DNA from 2 places in the Epilithonimonas zeae genome. Region 2 is predicted to be linked to the other one. Evidence: riboswitches for the same ligand, from Rfam matches in the RefSeq annotation. Region 2 holds a riboswitch; the other holds the start of a gene.

Region 1 (8,721 bases), 800 kb from region 2:
GCTTTTAAAAGTTTATTTTGATAAAGAACAAAGTTTGAACAAAGGTCTTCCAACCGTAGAATTTCTCGCTACAGAATTGAACCTTTCCCCAAGATATCTAAGTGATATGCTACGTTCTTTGACGGGACAAAATGCACAGCAAATCATTCACGAAAAGCTCATCGAAAAAGCTAAAGAATATTTGACAACCACGAGTTTTTCTGTTTCGGAGATTGCTTATCAATTGGGCTTTGAGCATCCTCAATCGTTCAGCAAGTTATTTAAAAATAAGACCAATCAAACGCCAGTACAATTCAAACAAAGTTTTAATCATAATTAATTATTGAAATGAATATAGAAAAGTTGATTAAAGATTGGATTACAGTCAGTAATAGTTATGACACCGAAAAATATTTGAAATTCTATCTGATGGATGCTGTTTTAGATGATTCTTCGGTTGGAATGAAATTTATTGGAAAAGATGGGATTAAGGATTATTTTGTTAGTTATTTTATCGGTTATCAAACTCAAACTGAATTAAGGAAATTGGAAATTAACGAAAATTCAGCTTATTTGGAAGTGGAATTTACAGGTGATTTTCCTGAAGGTAAAATTGGCGGAACCTTTGATTTTATTTTTAAGGATGATAAAATTGAGTTTTTGAAAGCGGATTTGATTTAAAATAATTGACCTTGATATTTATAAAAAATGGTGAGAAATTCTTATCACTTTTGTTTTTCAGAAAGGAATTAAACTCAAAATTATTTTTTATACATTTGCGCCAATCTGGTGAGCTGTAAAAAGCACTTAATAGGGAATCCGGTGAAAATCCGGAGCAGACCCGCTGCTGTAAGCTTCACAAAAAAGATTTTTGAAAATTATATCCACTGTTGAAAGATGGGAAGGATTTCAAAAATGAAGTAAGTCAGAAGACCTGCCAGAAGTTTAAAATAATTGACGCTTTCGTGGAATAAAGCTTAGTCAACAATGATTTTTGTGCAGCCCACGTTGTACTCTGTCATTGCTTTCTTACATCCATTAGCGTCATCATTATTCGATATGAGCTAATGGTGACACGATCTACTTTTCGGTTTTACAAGGCTGTTGTTGCAATGTTTGTGACAGCTTCTTCGCTGTGTTTTTCCCAATCTAAAAAAGATACAATTGAGACAGAGATTCTCAAAGTTGACGTTTACAAAAAGAGTTCCAAGGAGATTTTACCAGCGCAAACACTTTCTGGCGAACAATTGGAAAGGCTCAACAGTCATTCGGTTGCTGATGCATTGAGGTATTTTTCAGGTGTTCAAATCAAAGATTATGGAGGAATTGGCGGACTGAAAACCATCAACATCCGAAGTATGGGAAGCCAGCATGTTGGCGTTTTCTATGACGGAATCCAATTGGGAAATGCGCAAAATGGATTAGTCGATTTAGGAAGGTTTTCTCTGGATGACATCGAGGAAATCTCACTTTATAACGGACAGAAATCTGAAATTTTCCAGCCTGCCAAAGACTTTGGTTCATCCGGTTCTATTTATCTTCAGCCAAAAACGCCTCAATTTAAATTCAATAAAAAAACAAATCTCGTTCTGAGGTTAAAAAACAGTTCTATCGATTTATTCAATCCGTCATTCAGGTTGGAACAGAAGATTTCGGATAAAGTTTCAGCGAGTTTCAGTTCTGAGTTTTTGCAGAGTGACGGGATTTACAAATTTCGTTATCGTAAAAAATATCCGGATGGTGAAACAGCTTATGACACGATTGCCAAACGTTTCGATTCTGATATTCGAGCTAAGCGTTTTGAAACCAGTCTTCACGGTAGTTTGGATAAAGGAAGTTGGCACGTTCGTGGTTACGGATATATTTCAAATCGTGGAATTCCCGGAGCGATAGTTAATAATAGATTTGGAGCGAGAGGACAGAGAATGATGGATGAAAATTACTTTGTTCAAGCCAATCTTGTCAAGAAAATTTTTCCAAAAATAGAGACGCAGTTTAAAGCCAAATTCGCATACGATTATACCAAATTTGTTGATACTTTGGAGACTCAGGCAGCATTTCCTGTTGTTAATACTTATATTCAGAAAGAGGTTTATTTGTCGTCGTCCAATCTTTATTCTATTACGCCCAATTGGGATTTCAGTGTGAATGTTGATTTCCAGTACAATCATTTGGATGCCGATTTGGTCAACTTTTCTTATCCTTCCAGATACACATCTTTGGCTGCTTTCGCCACAACTTATCAATGGAAAAAACTGAAATTTCTTGGAAGTGTTTTAGGAACTTTCATCAACGAGACAGTGGAAAAAAATTCTAAATCGCCTGATAAAACAGAATGGACACCAGCCGCTTTTTTGAGTTATCAACCTTTTGATTCCAAGGAATTGACATTGAGGGCTTTCTATAAAAACTCTTTCAGGATGCCGACTTTCAACGATTTGTATTACACAGTTATCGGAAATTCTCTTTTGAAACCTGAGTTTACCAATCAATATGATGTTGGATTCACGTATCAGAAATTTTTTCAAAATCAAATTTTCCAATCGTTTTACATCAAGGTTGACTGTTATTTCAATAAGGTCAAAGATAAAATCATTGCAGCCCCCAACGGAAGTATGTTCCGCTGGACGATGCTGAATCTCGGCGAGGTGGAAATCATTGGAACTGATGTCAATTTTCAGGCAGATCTGAATCTTGGTCAGGTCAAATTAAAACCATTATTGACTTACACTTATCAAAGTTCCCGAGATTTTTCTGACAGAAATGAGTCTTATTTTGGAGACCAAATTCCTTACACACCTTGGCATTCCGGGACATTTACGCTGATGTCGGATTACAAAGACTGGTCTTTCAACTACAGTTTTATTTATGTTGGAGAGCGTTACGATGTTAATCAGGATAATATTGCTTATAACTATATCCAGCCTTGGTACACGCACGATTTATCGATTCAGAAAAAATTTAAAATGAATAATCATCAGTTCAAAGCCACTCTGGAAATGAACAATATTTTCAATCAGTTTTACGAAGTGGTTTTGAGTTATCCAATGCCGGGACGAAATTTTAAACTCATTCTAAGTTTTACATTATGAGAAAACTAAATCTTATTTTAAATCTTTTCGCACTGCTCTTCTTGATGTCGTGCAGAACGGATGATATCATTATTCGGCCAGAAGTAGTGAAAGGTCTTGCACCACCGGAAAATACGGCTATCAAAGGATTTTATCTTCTGAACGAAGGTAATATGGGAACCAACAAAGCGACTTTGGACTTCTTCGATTATACGACGGGAACCTACCACAGAAATATCTATTCGGAAATCAATCCGGATGTTGTTAAAGAACTCGGCGATGTCGGAAATGACATTAAAATCTACGGTAGCAAGATGTACGCGGTCATCAATGTATCCAATAAAATTGAGGTTCTGGATGCCAAAACGGCGAAAAGAATCAAAACGATTCAGTTGCAGAACTGCCGTTATATGACTTTCAAAGATGGGAAAGCTTACGCATCCAGTTACGCAGGTCCGGTTTCTCTTGACCCCAATGCACCGATTGGAAAAGTCGTTGAGATTGATACGCTTTCATTGTCCATCCAGAGAGAAGTTGTCGTTGGTTATCAACCCGAAGAGATGCAGATTGTTGGGAACAATCTTTACGTTGCTAATTCAGGAGGTTACCGATTTCCGAATTATGACAGAACAGTTTCAGTCGTTGACTTGAACACATTTACAGAAACTAAAAAAATCGATGTTGCGATTAATCTTCATCACATTGCAAAGGACGATGACGGCGATTTGTATGTAAGCTCCAGAGGCGATTACTACACAATTCCTTCGAGTTTATTTTTAATTGATTCTAAAACAGGAACGGTCAAAAAAGACTTTAAAATTGCGGTCAGCGAAATGACGATTGTGAATGGCAAGCTCTATTTCTACGGTAACGAGTTCAATTACAACACACATTCCTACACCAAATCTTTCGGAATCATCGATGTCAAAACTGAGCAAATCATTTCCAACAAAATCATCGACCAGGAATACGTGGACGCCATCAAAACGCCTTACGGAATCGCTGTCAATCCAATTACAGAAGATATTTATCTAACCGATGCGCGGAATTATGTCTCCACAGGATTTGTTTACTGTTTCGATAAAAACGGAAAATTCAAATGGAAAACAGAAGGCGGCAATATTCCCGCACACTTTGTTTTCCTCTATAAATAAATGGATATGGATAAGAATTATTTGGGCAGCTATTTCCGCCTTCCGTTCCCGCTATTTTCTTTTTTCTCAAAAAAGAAAATGAGCTCCACTCAAGTCGGGCTGCAATCGTATTACGTTCCAAAAAGCTGCTTTTCTTCGATGAGCGTTAGCGTCTTTGCGAACTTTAAAGAAGTTAATTGTTAAAAAAATCTTTGCGCACTTTGCGTTCAAAAAATTATAAATATGAAAAATAAATACTTAAAACTTACATTTCTCTTCTTCATTCTTGCGGGAATCATTGCCTGTAAAAACGATGACGAAGCCAATACTTTCAATCTCGCCGAATCTTATTCAGTTGACCGTTTCAAAGTATTGAACATTCCGACTAATATTTCAGGAACTTTTACTTGGAAAATTAATGATTCTCTTATATCGGATAATTCAAATTTGGATTTCATCAGTCCTTATGCGAAAACTTATCCTCTGACTTTGAAAATTGTTTCAAACGGAACAACGACAACATACACTTCAAAAATCATTGTCAACAAAGAATCGGTTTCTTACAGCAAGTACATTTCCAATGTTTTTGATTTTCGTCCTGCTGTTGGTCAATTTATGAATGAGATTCCGGAATATTCTGCTGGAAACACTACGGAACAAATGATCCAGAAGGCGAAACAATCTTTGGTTGGTTCCAATTCTTCGATGATTTCGCTGGGCGGATTTGGAGGTTATGTCACTTTTGGATTTGACCACACCATCCCAAATATGAATGGCAAAGATTTCAAGATTCTGGGCAATGCATTTTGGGGCGATTTGTCTGCGGAAGAACGTTCGGGCTCTTGCGAACCGGGAATCATTCTGGTAGCTTACGACAAAAATAAAAATGGAAAACCCGATGAAGACGAATGGTTCGAAATTGCAGGAAGCGAATATTTCAAAAATACAACCGTAAAGAATTATACCATCAATTACTTCAAACCCAACGAATCCAAACCGCCAGTTACCGGAAACGAATACTGGGAAAACGATGTGGAATACATCAAGTGGACAGATAATCTGGGGAATTCTGGTTACAAAACCAAAAATGTTTTCCACGTTCAGAGTTATTATCCATTATGGATTTCGGATGCTTCTTACAGTTTCACCGGAACTAAACTCGCCAACAATTATTATGACCAGAGCGGAAGCGGAACTTATTGGGTTGGCAAATCCTATGAATTCGGTTATGCGGACAATGCTCCGAATAATGATGAGGCTTCCAACATCGATATCTCTTGGGCAGTTGATAAAAACGGAAATTACGTCAAACTTCCCGGAATCGATTTCGTGAAAGTTTATACCGGAGTCAATCAGGAAGCGGGCTGGCTGGGAGAAGTTTCTACAGAAGTTGCTGGTGCTTACGATTTACATTTAAAATAAAATCAATTAAAGATTGGTTCTCGCAGATTTATCAGATTCTGCAAATTTAAAATCAAACATCTACCAAATCAAAATAATCCGCGAGATCTAAAATACCTTAAAATAATATTCAACAATAAAAATTCTTTAAATCAATTAAAAATGAAAAAGATTTATCTTTTGACAATGCTGTTATTCTTTGCATTTTTTACCAATGCACAAGTCACAGTCCAAGGTGTTCCGAGAAATGACCTCCAACAAAACTCGGTTAAAAAACAATCCAAAAAAGCCAATCTGACGATGGATGATATCGTCTATTGGGTTGGAACAGGTTCTAATAAAGCGGCTTTCGTTGTTCAATGGAATGATGCTAAAAATCCGGATGCTTTGGTTTGGGGCTTCAAATGGGATGGAAATGCAACCGGCGAAGATATGCTGAAAGCGATTGCAAAAACCGATAAGCGTTTCTTTTCGTTATTATACCAAGGAACACAATACGGAAGTGCAATCGGCGGACTTGGTTTTGACCTTGATGGAAAAGGAACAATCGGACTTTACAATAATGGAAATACAACTTATCCGCTATATCCGGTGGATGGATTTGTTAATACAACAGCTTATGATTTTGATAATTATACAGCGATTGATCCTAATGACCATTGGGGAGCTGGATGGTACACCGGTTATTGGTCGTATTGGGTAAAAGATCCTACAGATACGGATTTTGGGTATTCTGGTTTAGGAGCGAGTAGCAGACAATTGCAGAATGGTTCCTGGGATGTATGGAATTTCAACCCAAATTTTGAAAGCTTTGATATCTCATCAACGATGACGCCTGTTTCCGCTTATTCGGCACAGGCAGATTTTACCAAAGGTTATTTTATGGTGAATGAAGAATGGTTTGGTCATACGAACGGTTCTGTGAATTTTGTAGGAGACAACGGCCAAATCTATTACAGAGTTTACAGCGAGAAGAATAATAATCAGGCTTTTGGTGCTACGACTCAGTTTGGTACAATCTACGGTGATAAGTTCTATTTCATTTCAAAACAAGCTTCTGACGGAGGCGATACACAATACATACCAGGCGGAAGATTGGTAGTTGCTAATGCTTTGACAATGGAAAAGATTAAAGGCTTCGATAACATCGGTGGAGGAGATGGACGTTCTTTTCTTGGTGTGAATGAACATTTGGGCTATATCGGTGCATCCAACGGAATCTTTTTATTTGATATCGATAATCTTCAAGTGGGAAGTATGATTGCGGGAACTGGCGGCGGTTCGGCTTATGCAGGACAAATCGGAAATATGGTGAGAACTTCGCAGTATGTTTTTGCTGTGAAACAGTCAACAGGTATTTTAGTAATCGATCCGAAAACTAATACTTTAATTCAGACAATTTCCGGTGCTTTCCACTCAGTGGTTCAGGCTAAGGACGGAAGTGTCTGGGCGATTCAAAATCAGAAATTGATTAACATTAATCCAACAACTTTTGCTACAACAGAATATGCGCTTTCTACTGCAACCCAATATCTAGGTTCTTGGGGAGCCTGGAACGCAGGAAGTTTTACTTACAGTAACCAGCAAAATGCCTTGTACTGGATGAACTCGGTTAATGCTTTCACATCTGGTACGAAGATTATTAAATTTGATGTAACAAACAAAACATTGGTTGATAACTTCATCACAATTCCCGGACAGGAAGGAACTTACAAGCAGATTCCTTACGGTGCAGCTTTGAGAGTTAATCCTGTTTCTGACGAATTAATCCTTAATACAACAGAAAGCGGTTACGGTGCACATTATCAGAAAAACTGGATTCATACTTACAGCAATACAGGTGCTTTATTGAATACAAAAATCTTGAATGATTATTATTGGTTCCCAGCTGTGACGGTATTTCCGGATGTAACTGCGCCAGTTGTAAGTTCAACTTTCCCAACAGAAATTAATGCTACATCTGCTGTAACTATCGATTTGAAAACGATTGTGACCGATGCTGATAATCTTTCATCATCTATTTTAAAATCAATCAAATCCAATAGCAACACCACAGCAATTAAAGCGGAAATCAATACCAACGATGAATTAATTCTGACACCTTTGGCCGCAGGAACGGCTTCTATAGTGGTAAGTTTTAACTCCAATGGAAAAGTGGTTGATAAAACGTTGACTGTTGTTTCGTCTTCACTGGCTGCAACGGCAGAAATCAAGAGAGTGGATTTGAGCATCTACCCAAATCCAACAACCGAAATTCTTAATATCAAATCTCAGGATAAAATTGTTGAGGTTTCTCTATTTGACATTTCAGGGAAGCAAATCAATACTAAAGTTGTGAATGGACAAGTCAATGTTTCTAAACTATTGAAAGGAAATTACATCTTGAGAGTGACGACGGATAAAGCAACTTATCAGGAGAAATTCATCAAGAAATAATATTGATTAATTCAGTTGTTAAAAACCTTTAGATTATTCTAAAGGTTTTTTATTTGAATAATTCCAAAATCTCGTCAACAGTCACTTTTCCGAAATAATCTGTGATGTTGGTTTTAGAAATAATTTGGTTTAAATTTTCAATATCGTGCTTTTCATCGATTAATAAATCTTCCAATTCTTCAATAGGTTTTGAAGCAAAAAAGTCACCGAATATTTTGGCTTTTTTAATAATTCCTTTTTCAACGTCCAAATGGATTTCTATAAAACCTGCAGGAATCTTAATTGCTTTTTTGAAGTTATAATTCGGAGAAAATCCGAAGTTCCAATCCCAAGTTTCATATTTTTCTTTTACTAATTTCTCAATGGTTTGAATATCTTCATCTGTGAAATTGTAGATTTGTCCATTGTCGGAACCTTTCAGGATTTCGTCAATCAGCTTTTGTTTCAGAACTTCTATCGAGGTTCCTTCTGGTAAATAATCAATCAGATTGGTCACTCTGGAGCGATTGGATTTTGTTGCTTTATCAAGAAATTTTAAAGGATTGACTTTCAAAGCATCACTCAGAACACTCATTTCAGAATCGAACAAAATCGTTCCGTGCTGAATCATTTTTCCGCTTCGAGCCAATTTTGCATTGCCACTGAATTTCTTTCCGTCCACCAAAAGGTCATTTCTGCCTTCCAGTTTTGCGGGAACATTC
Region 2 (8,721 bases):
GATAAGCTGCGGATTATTGCCCATTACTTTTTTGACTTCTTCCCAATCAGCGTCAGTTGGAAAAACGATTTTCTCTGGCTGATTGTTGAGTTTTAGTTTCACTACAACTTTTCCATTTTTGCTGAGCATCTTAACCGAAACATTACTGTTTTTGAAGGAATCATTTTCTATAAAATGAGCTTGTTTTCCTTCAATGGATTCTACAAAGTCTTTGGAATTTTTTAAGTCCCAATGAGTTCTGTCGCGCACAATTTTTATCGCTTCTATTTTTCTGTTCTGTCTTAGCAATTCTTCGATTTCAAATCTATCAAGATTGTGTTCTTGTAATAATGTATCAATTTCTTTCATAATATTTTTTTGTGATTATTAATGTCATCCTATTTTTCATCATTAAAAAATGGTGAAAAGAAATACAAAACCTCAACATAGCCCCGATAGGAACGGCATCCTTTTTTGTTATTGCGAGTTTGGGAATGTTCAATAGGTTACTTCACATCGTTCGCAATGACAAAAAAGATATAGTGGATAGCGGGTTGGAAACTTCTATCGAAGACCAAAACTTGTTGCTCCAAATTAATAAAAAAGGCGGAAAAAGTTGCCTCTTTCCGCCCAATAAACCCAAATCAAATAAACTATGAAAAAACTACTTGGGTTCTAGTATGCTTATCGGGATGATGACTTCCTCTAGGGAAATCCCTCCGTGCTGATAAGTATCTTTGTAATAATTCACAAAGTGATTATAGTTCTTCGGGTATGCTAAAAATATATTGTTCTTGGCGAAAATATATTTGGAACTCAGATTTCCTTTTGGCAGAAAGAGTTTGTCGGGATTGTTAATCGCCCAAACATCTTTATCTTCATAAGTCAAACTTCGTCCTGTCTTGTATCTTATATTGGTCGACGTTTCTCTATCGCCAACTACCTTACTAGGTTTTTTAACATAAATTGTGCCGTGATCGGTTGTAATGACCAATTTGAATCCATTTTCTGCTGCAGTTTTGATAATTTTCAGCAAAGATGAATTCTCGAACCAGTTATAAGTCAAAGACCTGAAGGTTTTATCGTCTCTAATCAATTGATTTACAATATTGTTATCGGTTTTTGCGTGAGATAAGATATCGATAAAGTTGTAAACGATAACTAATAAATCGTTGTTTTTATGTTGATTGAAATCGTCTAAAATTTTCCTTTCAAAATCTGAGTTCAGGATTTTCAAGTATTTCATCGATTTACTTGATAGTCCCAAACGTTTCATTTGGTCTTCCAAGAAATCTCTTTCGTGCTCGTTTTTGTTACCTTCTTCATTATCATTAAACCAATATTCCGGGAATCTTTTCTCGATTTCTGAAGGCATTAACCCTGCAAAAAATGAGTTCCTTGCATATTGCGTCGCTGTTGGTAAAATACTGAAATAATAATCCTCGGAAGTTTTGTTATAGAACTTGGTGAATAATGGCTCAATCACTTTCCATTGGTCATATCTCAAGTTATCAATCATCAACAAAAGAACTTTTTCTTTTTCCAACTCCGGCTTCACTTTGTCTTTGAAAAGCGTGTGGCTCATCATTGGTTTTTCGTTACTATGAAGCCATTCTTCGTAATTGTTTTCAATGAATTTTGAGAACTGGATATTGGCTTCTTCTTTTTGGTTTTGAAGCAAATCTGCAAACTCATTATCCGAAACTTTATCGAATTTCACTTCCCAGCTCAAGATTTTTTTGTAATATTCTGCCCAGTCTTGATAAGTCCTTAGATAAGATAACTCCATACTCAGATTACGGAATTCCTGCTGATAGTCAACAATTGTCTTTTGCTCAACCAAAGATTCGCTTTGAAGGATTTTTTTGAGTGATAAAAGAACCTGATTTGGATTCACAGGTTTTAAGATATAATCCTCTATCTGAGAACCAATCGCCTGTTCCATAATGTGCTCCTCTTCACTTTTCGTAACCATTACGATTTTGAGCGCATTATCTTTTTCCTTAATCATCGGAATTGCTTCCAAGCCGGAGATCCCAGGCATGTTTTCGTCAAGAAAAGTTAACTCGTATTTTTCTCGCTCTATCATTTCCAGCGCTTCGTTCACATTATTCACCGGAGTAACGTTATAACCTTTATTTTCGAGAAAAACAATGTGTGGTTTTAGTAAATCAACCTCATCATCTATCCATAAAATTTTTCCTGACATATATTTATTTAATTTAATTAGTTCGTATCAAAATTATAACCAAAGTATCATAATTATATTTTAAATAACAGTTTTTGTGCGTTAAATATTAGTTAAAGGAAATTTTATTTTTAAATTAATGAACACTATTGATTTTAAGTCATAAAAAAACAGACTTAAAAAAGTCTGTTTTAATATTCTTTTAATTAGAGAAACTCATCAATTCCTTTTTCTCCGCATTGTAGAGATGGAACTCTAACATCTTGAAAGAATCTCTCGGAATTACGGTTACCCATTTTTTGTATTTCAAAAACCACTTATTTTGGATGCTGGCAAGACCTTTTGTAAGATAAGCTTCTACAAAAGGATGCACATGTAAGTATAATTTTCCTTTTTCTTTTTGCATAATGGTTCTGATAGAATCCTCCATTTTTTCCACAATTACAATTGGAGCAATGATTTCTCCATCTTTGTTGGGGTTTTCTTCAGAAGTCTCGATGTGTTTCTCGGCACGGACACGTTGTCTTGTCATTTGGATTAGACCAAATTTGGAAGGTGGCAAAATCTTGTGTCTGGCTTTATCACGTTTCATTTCGTCTCGGAAATGCTCGTACAGCTCTTTTCTATGCTCAGGATCTACCATGTCGATGAAATCCACCACGATAATTCCACCCATATCACGAAGTCGCAACTGTCTTGCAATTTCCGTTGCTGCCATCTTGTTGACAGTCAAAGCGTGCGTTTTGTTGGTAGAAGATGACGAGATATTGTTCCCAGAATTCACATCTACAACGTGAAGCGCTTCCGTATGTTCTATGACAAGATAAGCACCTTTGGAAGCTGGGATATTCACGTGCTTTCCGAAACTTTGTTTCAGTTGTTTCTCAACATTGTAGTACTCCATCAAAGGAATATGAGAGTCATAAAACTGAACAATATTCTTACGTTCTGGTGCGATAACTTCGATATAAGATCTCATATCCTCTACCATTTTTTCGTCATCACAAATGATACTTACGAAATCTTGGTTAAAGTTATCTCTAAGGATAGAAGACGCTTTATCTTCTTCACTCAAGACCTTGCTCGGAACTTTATTTTTCTGAATGTTCTTAAACGTGGATTCCCATTTTTTCACCAACTGATTCATATCATTATGAAGCTCAGCTACTTTTTTCCCTTCTGCAACCGTTCTGATAATGACTCCGAAACCTTCCGGACGGATACTTTCTATCAAAGTCTTCAGACGATTTTTTTCTTCGGGGTCGGCTACTTTTTTGGAAATTGAAATCTTGTTATCGAAAGGAATCAAAACCAAAAAACGACCTGTAAGCGAGATTTGCGTAGAGATACGCGGTCCTTTTGTAGAAATTGGCTCTTTGGTGATTTGAAGAAGGACAAGGTCGCCCGCCGTCAAAACTTTGTCAACAGTTCCCATTTTATCAATATCCTTGGCAGTTTCAAAACTTTTAAGGCTGGGAGATTGTTGTTTTTTCGATATCGTATTTTTCAGAAATCTTTGGTAAGACAGGAACTGCGGACCAAGGTCCTGATAATGCAAGAACGCATCCTTGTCTGTTCCGATGTTTACGAAAGCTGCATTAAGATTGGGCGCCAACTTTTTGATTTTGCCCAGAAAAAGATCACCTACAACAAAATCTGACTTCGTCTCTTGCTCGTGGAGCTCAAAAAGACGGCCATCTTCCAATAAAGCTATTTTTGAAGCATCTTCCTCATTGGAAATAATCAGTTCTTTCTTCATAACTTCATAAAAAGGTTTTTATTAAGGATTAGGTTGTAAATATAAAACAAAAATATAGCTGACAAAGTGCCAACTATATTTAATATGTTTAAGACTGAAAAAATACAGATTATTTTTTCTTTTTGTGTCTGTTTGCTCTTCTTCTTTTCTTTCTCTTGTGAGTTGCAACCTTGTGTCTTTTTCTCTTTTTTCCGCTTGGCATAATTTATATATTTTTTATACTGTTAATATTCAACTAATTATTTTACTGCAACTTTAGTCTTAACTTTTTCCACAAAAGTTTTTGAAGGTTTAAAAGCAGGAATGTTGTGAGCAGGGATTTCTATAGCCGTGTTCTTAGAAATATTTCTACCTGTTTTAGCTGCTCTGGTTTTGATAATAAAAGAACCGAATCCTCTTAAATATACATTATCTCCATTATACATAGAGGTTCTGATTTCTTGCATAAAAGCTTCGATAACTTTCTGTGTATCATTCTTTTCTACTCCCAGCTTGTTCGAGATGGTATTTACCAATTCTGCCTTTGTCATTTTCTAAAATTCTTTATATTTTTGGTGTGCAAATATAAGATATATTTTTGAAAACAAACAAACAAAATGCTGATTTTCTTCACATTGGAAAAAAGCTCACAAAGTGGTATGATACTAATGCCAGACAACTTCCTTGGAGAGAAAACCAGCTTCCTTATAATATATGGATCAGCGAAATTGTTTTACAACAAACGCAGGTAAAACAAGGCCTTGGTCATTACCTCAGATTTATAGAAAGATTCCCAACCGTAAAAGAACTTCATCAAGCTTCGGAAGATGAAGTTTTATTATATTGGAAAGGTTTGGGTTATTATTCCAGAGCAATTAATCTGCATAAAGCCGCTCATCAAGTTATAGAAGATTTCGATGGTGAATTCCCAAATCATTATAATGATATTCTAAAGTTAAAAGGCGTAGGAAAATATACAGCCGCTGCGATTGCAAGTATTTGTTTTGAAGAAAAAGTTCCTGCCGTTGATGGAAATTTCTATCGGGTTTTGTCGAGGATTTTTGCTGATGATTTTGATATTTCCAGCTCAAAGGCTTTTCAGTATTTTTCGGATTTAGCTTTGTTAATTATGCCTGATGATAAATCTGGTGAATTCAATCAGGCAATAATGGATATTGGTTCGGAGATTTGTAAACCGAAAAATCCGCTTTGTGGAGACTGTCCTGTGCATGATGATTGCATTGCTTTTCAAACGGGAAGAATTTCCGAATTTCCTGTGAAAACAAAAAAGGTTAAAGTCTCAGATTTGAGTTTGAAATATTTCTTTGTTAAACACAAGAATCAATTCCTTATTAAACAAAGAGACAATGACTTCATTTGGAAAAAATTATATGACTTCCCGATTTCTATTCCTGAAAATTGGAATGATTATATCATCAATTCAAAAATAATCAGTCATAAACTGACTCACAAAAATCTCTCAATCGAAATCAATCTCGTTGAGATCGATTCTAAGAAAGAATTTGAAAAATTTGCTTCTGATAATGATTTTGTCATCGTAAACGAAAAACAAGCTGATGACAAATCGTTTCCGAAACCGCTGGAGAATTATTACAAAAATTTGGGCAAACCAGAAATCGGGAGACTTGATTTTTAAGAATCATTAAAAACATCGCTTCAACTTTATTATATTTGCAAAAATTTGGTTCCGGTATTTTTCGGATTAAAAAGGGAATGAAGTGCAATTCTTCAACTGTCCCCGCAACTGTAAATCGCTAAAATGTATTTTGCAATCTTGCCATTGTTCTGAAAAGGATGAGAAGGCGCAAAATCAGCGAAAGTCAGGAGACCTGCCAGACAAAATTTAGACAAAAGCTTTCGGAGGAAAGGCAGGTTATGACAAAACGTATTTTTACACTTTTTTTCATTTATATTGTACATCAACTTTCCGCCCAGGAATCGTTGATAGACACCGTATTTATTGATAACCAGTTCAGAAAAGTTTCCAAAACTGCAAAAATATCGAATCTTAATTCTGATAAAATTCTAGAAAACTCGACTTCTTTATCAGACTTACTGAGATTTCAGTCCAATATTTATATCAAAGAAAATGGTCGCGGTTCGACATCTTCGCCTTCCTTCCGAGGAACGACTGCACAACAAACGGCTTTTGTATGGAATGGCATCAATATCAATTCGATTTTTCTGGGACAAGGTGATATTAATAATCTGAATCCTTTGAGCTATGAAAATGTCGGAATCAAATACGGTGGCGGAAGTGTGATTTATGGAAGCGGCGCAATTGGCGGTTCTATTCATCTTAATAATATTCTTGATTTTAACAGAGGTTTCAAAGGGACTTTGTTTTCGGAATATGGCTCATTTGGAACGAGTAATTCCGTAGCTCAGGCGAAATTCAGTAATGATAATTTCAGTTTTAGTCTTAATATCAATCATTCCAGAAGTGAGAATGATTATGAAATTCCTCAAAGGAAATTCATCAACCGAAACGGAGAATATGAAAACACGAGTTTCAATCTTGGCTTAGCTTACAAAATCAATCCAAACAACGAATTTTATTGGCAAAGCCAACATTATGATAGCGATCAACACTATCCCATTTTTTCGGAAAATCAAACTAAAACCAAATATTTCGTTCAGACATTCCGCAGTCTGGCTGGCTGGAAATTACATTCCGGGAAATTTAAAAACAATTTTAAGCTTGCTTATCTGGAGGACAATTTCCAGTATTTTGGAGATATTAATAAAAGTAAAACCAGCGGTGGAACCGGGAAACAATATATTATCAAGAATGATCTTGACTTCTTGGTTTCGAAAAACTCGTCTTTCAACCTCATTACAGAATATCAGTATAACGAAGCGGAAGGATTTGGCTCGGGAATCAAAACTCCAAAAAGAAATTTGGGAAGTTTTTCTTTGCTTTACAGAAATTCTCAATCTGAAAAATTCTATTGGGAATTGGGTGCAAAACAGGAAATTGTTGAGGGCTATAAAAGCCCGTTCTTGTTCTCAGCATCTGCAAAGTATATTGCAAACCATTGGTATCAAACAACGATCAATTTCTCTAGAAATTTTCGCGCTCCAACTTTTAATGATCTCTATTGGCTACCTGGCGGAAACCCCAATCTGAAACCAGAAACATCCACCCAGGCAGAGATGGCGCACAGGTTTAGCTACAGAAATTTTACATTAAGCATTACGCCTTATTATATGCATATCATAGACAATATCGTTTGGATGCAGGCAACATCTTACTGGTCACCGGAAAATATCAATAAAGTTGATGGATATGGACTGGAAACGGATTTATCATTCGAGAAACAATTTGGAAAGCATCAGATTAAAGGCAGACTTTCCTATTCTTACACCAAATCAGTGAATCTGGAAACTAATAAACAATTGATGTATGTGCCGTTTCACCGTATTAACTTCAATGCCAATTATCAGTATTCCTGGCTGGGGATTTTTGCACAGGCATTTTATAATGGAAAAACCTATACTGATACAGATGAAAAGAACTTTTTGGAAGATTACTTTGTCGTCAATGCCGGCGTTAATCTCAACTATTTAAAGCATTATCAAATCGGATTCCGGGTCAATAATATTACCAATAAAGCTTATCAGTCTGTCGAAAATTATTTTATGCCTAAAAGGAATTATGCTATTAATATAAAATTTAATCTATAAATCAAACATTATGAAATTCAAACAATTACTGAGCTGGGCTTTTGTATCACTGCTTTTATTCAACATTTCCTGTTCAGATGATGACTTCTTTACAGGCAATGGCGAAGTATCTTACAGCGGGATTCTGATTGCCAATGAAGGTGCTTATCAAAAAAACAATTCAAGCGTAGATTTCCTTTCACTGGATCTAAGCAGCTCCAAATCCGACATCTACAAATCTGCCAACAATGAGAACACCGGAGACGTACTTCAGAGCATTGGATTGCGAGGTACTAACGCTTATCTTGTGATGAATAATTCTAACCAGATTACGATTGTTAACCGCTACAATTTCCAGAAAAACGTTGTCGTAACCTCGAATCTTTCAAGCCCAAGATATATAGCTTTTTCAGAACGTCAGTATTATGTGACCAATAACAATTTTGCTGGTACTTACAAACTGAACATTTACAATGCTGCAGACAATACATTTATCAAAAGTATTCCGTTTGAGCGTTATGCTGAAAAGGTTGTAGAAGCCAGCAACAATATCTTCGTCCAGACAGATGCATCGATGTACAACTTCACTACTAATGAAATGGAAATCACAGGTCATACCATTTCTATCGTGAGTCCATCTTCCAATGCTGTCAGCAAAGTTGTGACACTTCCGGATGAAGGCGAAATCAAGGATTTGATTTCTTATGAAGGAACAGCTTACGCATTATCTTCAACAGGTACAGAATCTTACATCTACAAAATCGCCGGAGACGGAACTTACACAGCAACTACCCTAACCGGGATTGGCAATGTTTCCAAACTGAGAGCTGACGGCGGTAACTTCTATTTCATCGATGGCAGCAACAAAGTGTATTCAAAAAACATCCTGGCTACAGCTACCGCACCTCAGATGCTGTTCACCGCTCCAGCTTCGGTTTACGGCTTTGACGTATTCAATGGTGGAATTTTTATCTCTAATGCTAGTTTTACAGGAGAAAGCACTTCATACCTTTATAACGCCTCTAATGGTGCTCAGATAAGAACATTCAAAACCGGAATCGGAACAAACGGCTTTTACAAAAATTAATTTTTCATCATTTGTGTTTTTAAAATCCTGTCAGATTTATTT

The links. A riboswitch is a leader RNA that binds a small molecule or an ion and turns the genes downstream of it on or off. The one in region 2 is predicted to bind cobalamin.
Region 1: linked by a shared signal. The riboswitch ahead of KI430_RS01185 (TonB-dependent receptor plug domain-containing protein) and the one ahead of KI430_RS15705 (TonB-dependent receptor plug domain-containing protein) in region 2 are both predicted to bind cobalamin.

The regions. Positions count from the first base shown of each region.
Region 1 covers NZ_CP075338.1:297,970-306,690, forward strand. Annotated here, with positions in the region: gene KI430_RS01175 (helix-turn-helix domain-containing protein) at 1-319, shown strand, start outside; gene KI430_RS01180 (nuclear transport factor 2 family protein) at 328-660, shown strand; cobalamin riboswitch at 750-936, shown strand; gene KI430_RS01185 (TonB-dependent receptor plug domain-containing protein) at 1,047-3,071, shown strand; gene KI430_RS01190 (YncE family protein) at 3,068-4,204, shown strand; gene KI430_RS01195 (cell surface protein) at 4,427-5,605, shown strand; gene KI430_RS01200 (DUF5074 domain-containing protein) at 5,747-8,020, shown strand; gene KI430_RS01205 (lipoate--protein ligase) at 8,070-8,721, opposite strand, start outside.
Region 2 covers NZ_CP075338.1:3,436,286-3,445,006, reverse strand. Annotated here, with positions in the region: gene KI430_RS15730 (hypothetical protein) at 1-348, opposite strand, end outside; gene KI430_RS15725 (PglZ domain-containing protein) at 644-2,188, opposite strand; gene KI430_RS15720 (ribonuclease E/G) at 2,370-3,926, opposite strand; gene KI430_RS15715 (HU family DNA-binding protein) at 4,166-4,456, opposite strand; gene mutY (A/G-specific adenine glycosylase) at 4,504-5,562, shown strand; cobalamin riboswitch at 5,592-5,778, shown strand; gene KI430_RS15705 (TonB-dependent receptor plug domain-containing protein) at 5,802-7,613, shown strand; gene KI430_RS15700 (hypothetical protein) at 7,624-8,679, shown strand.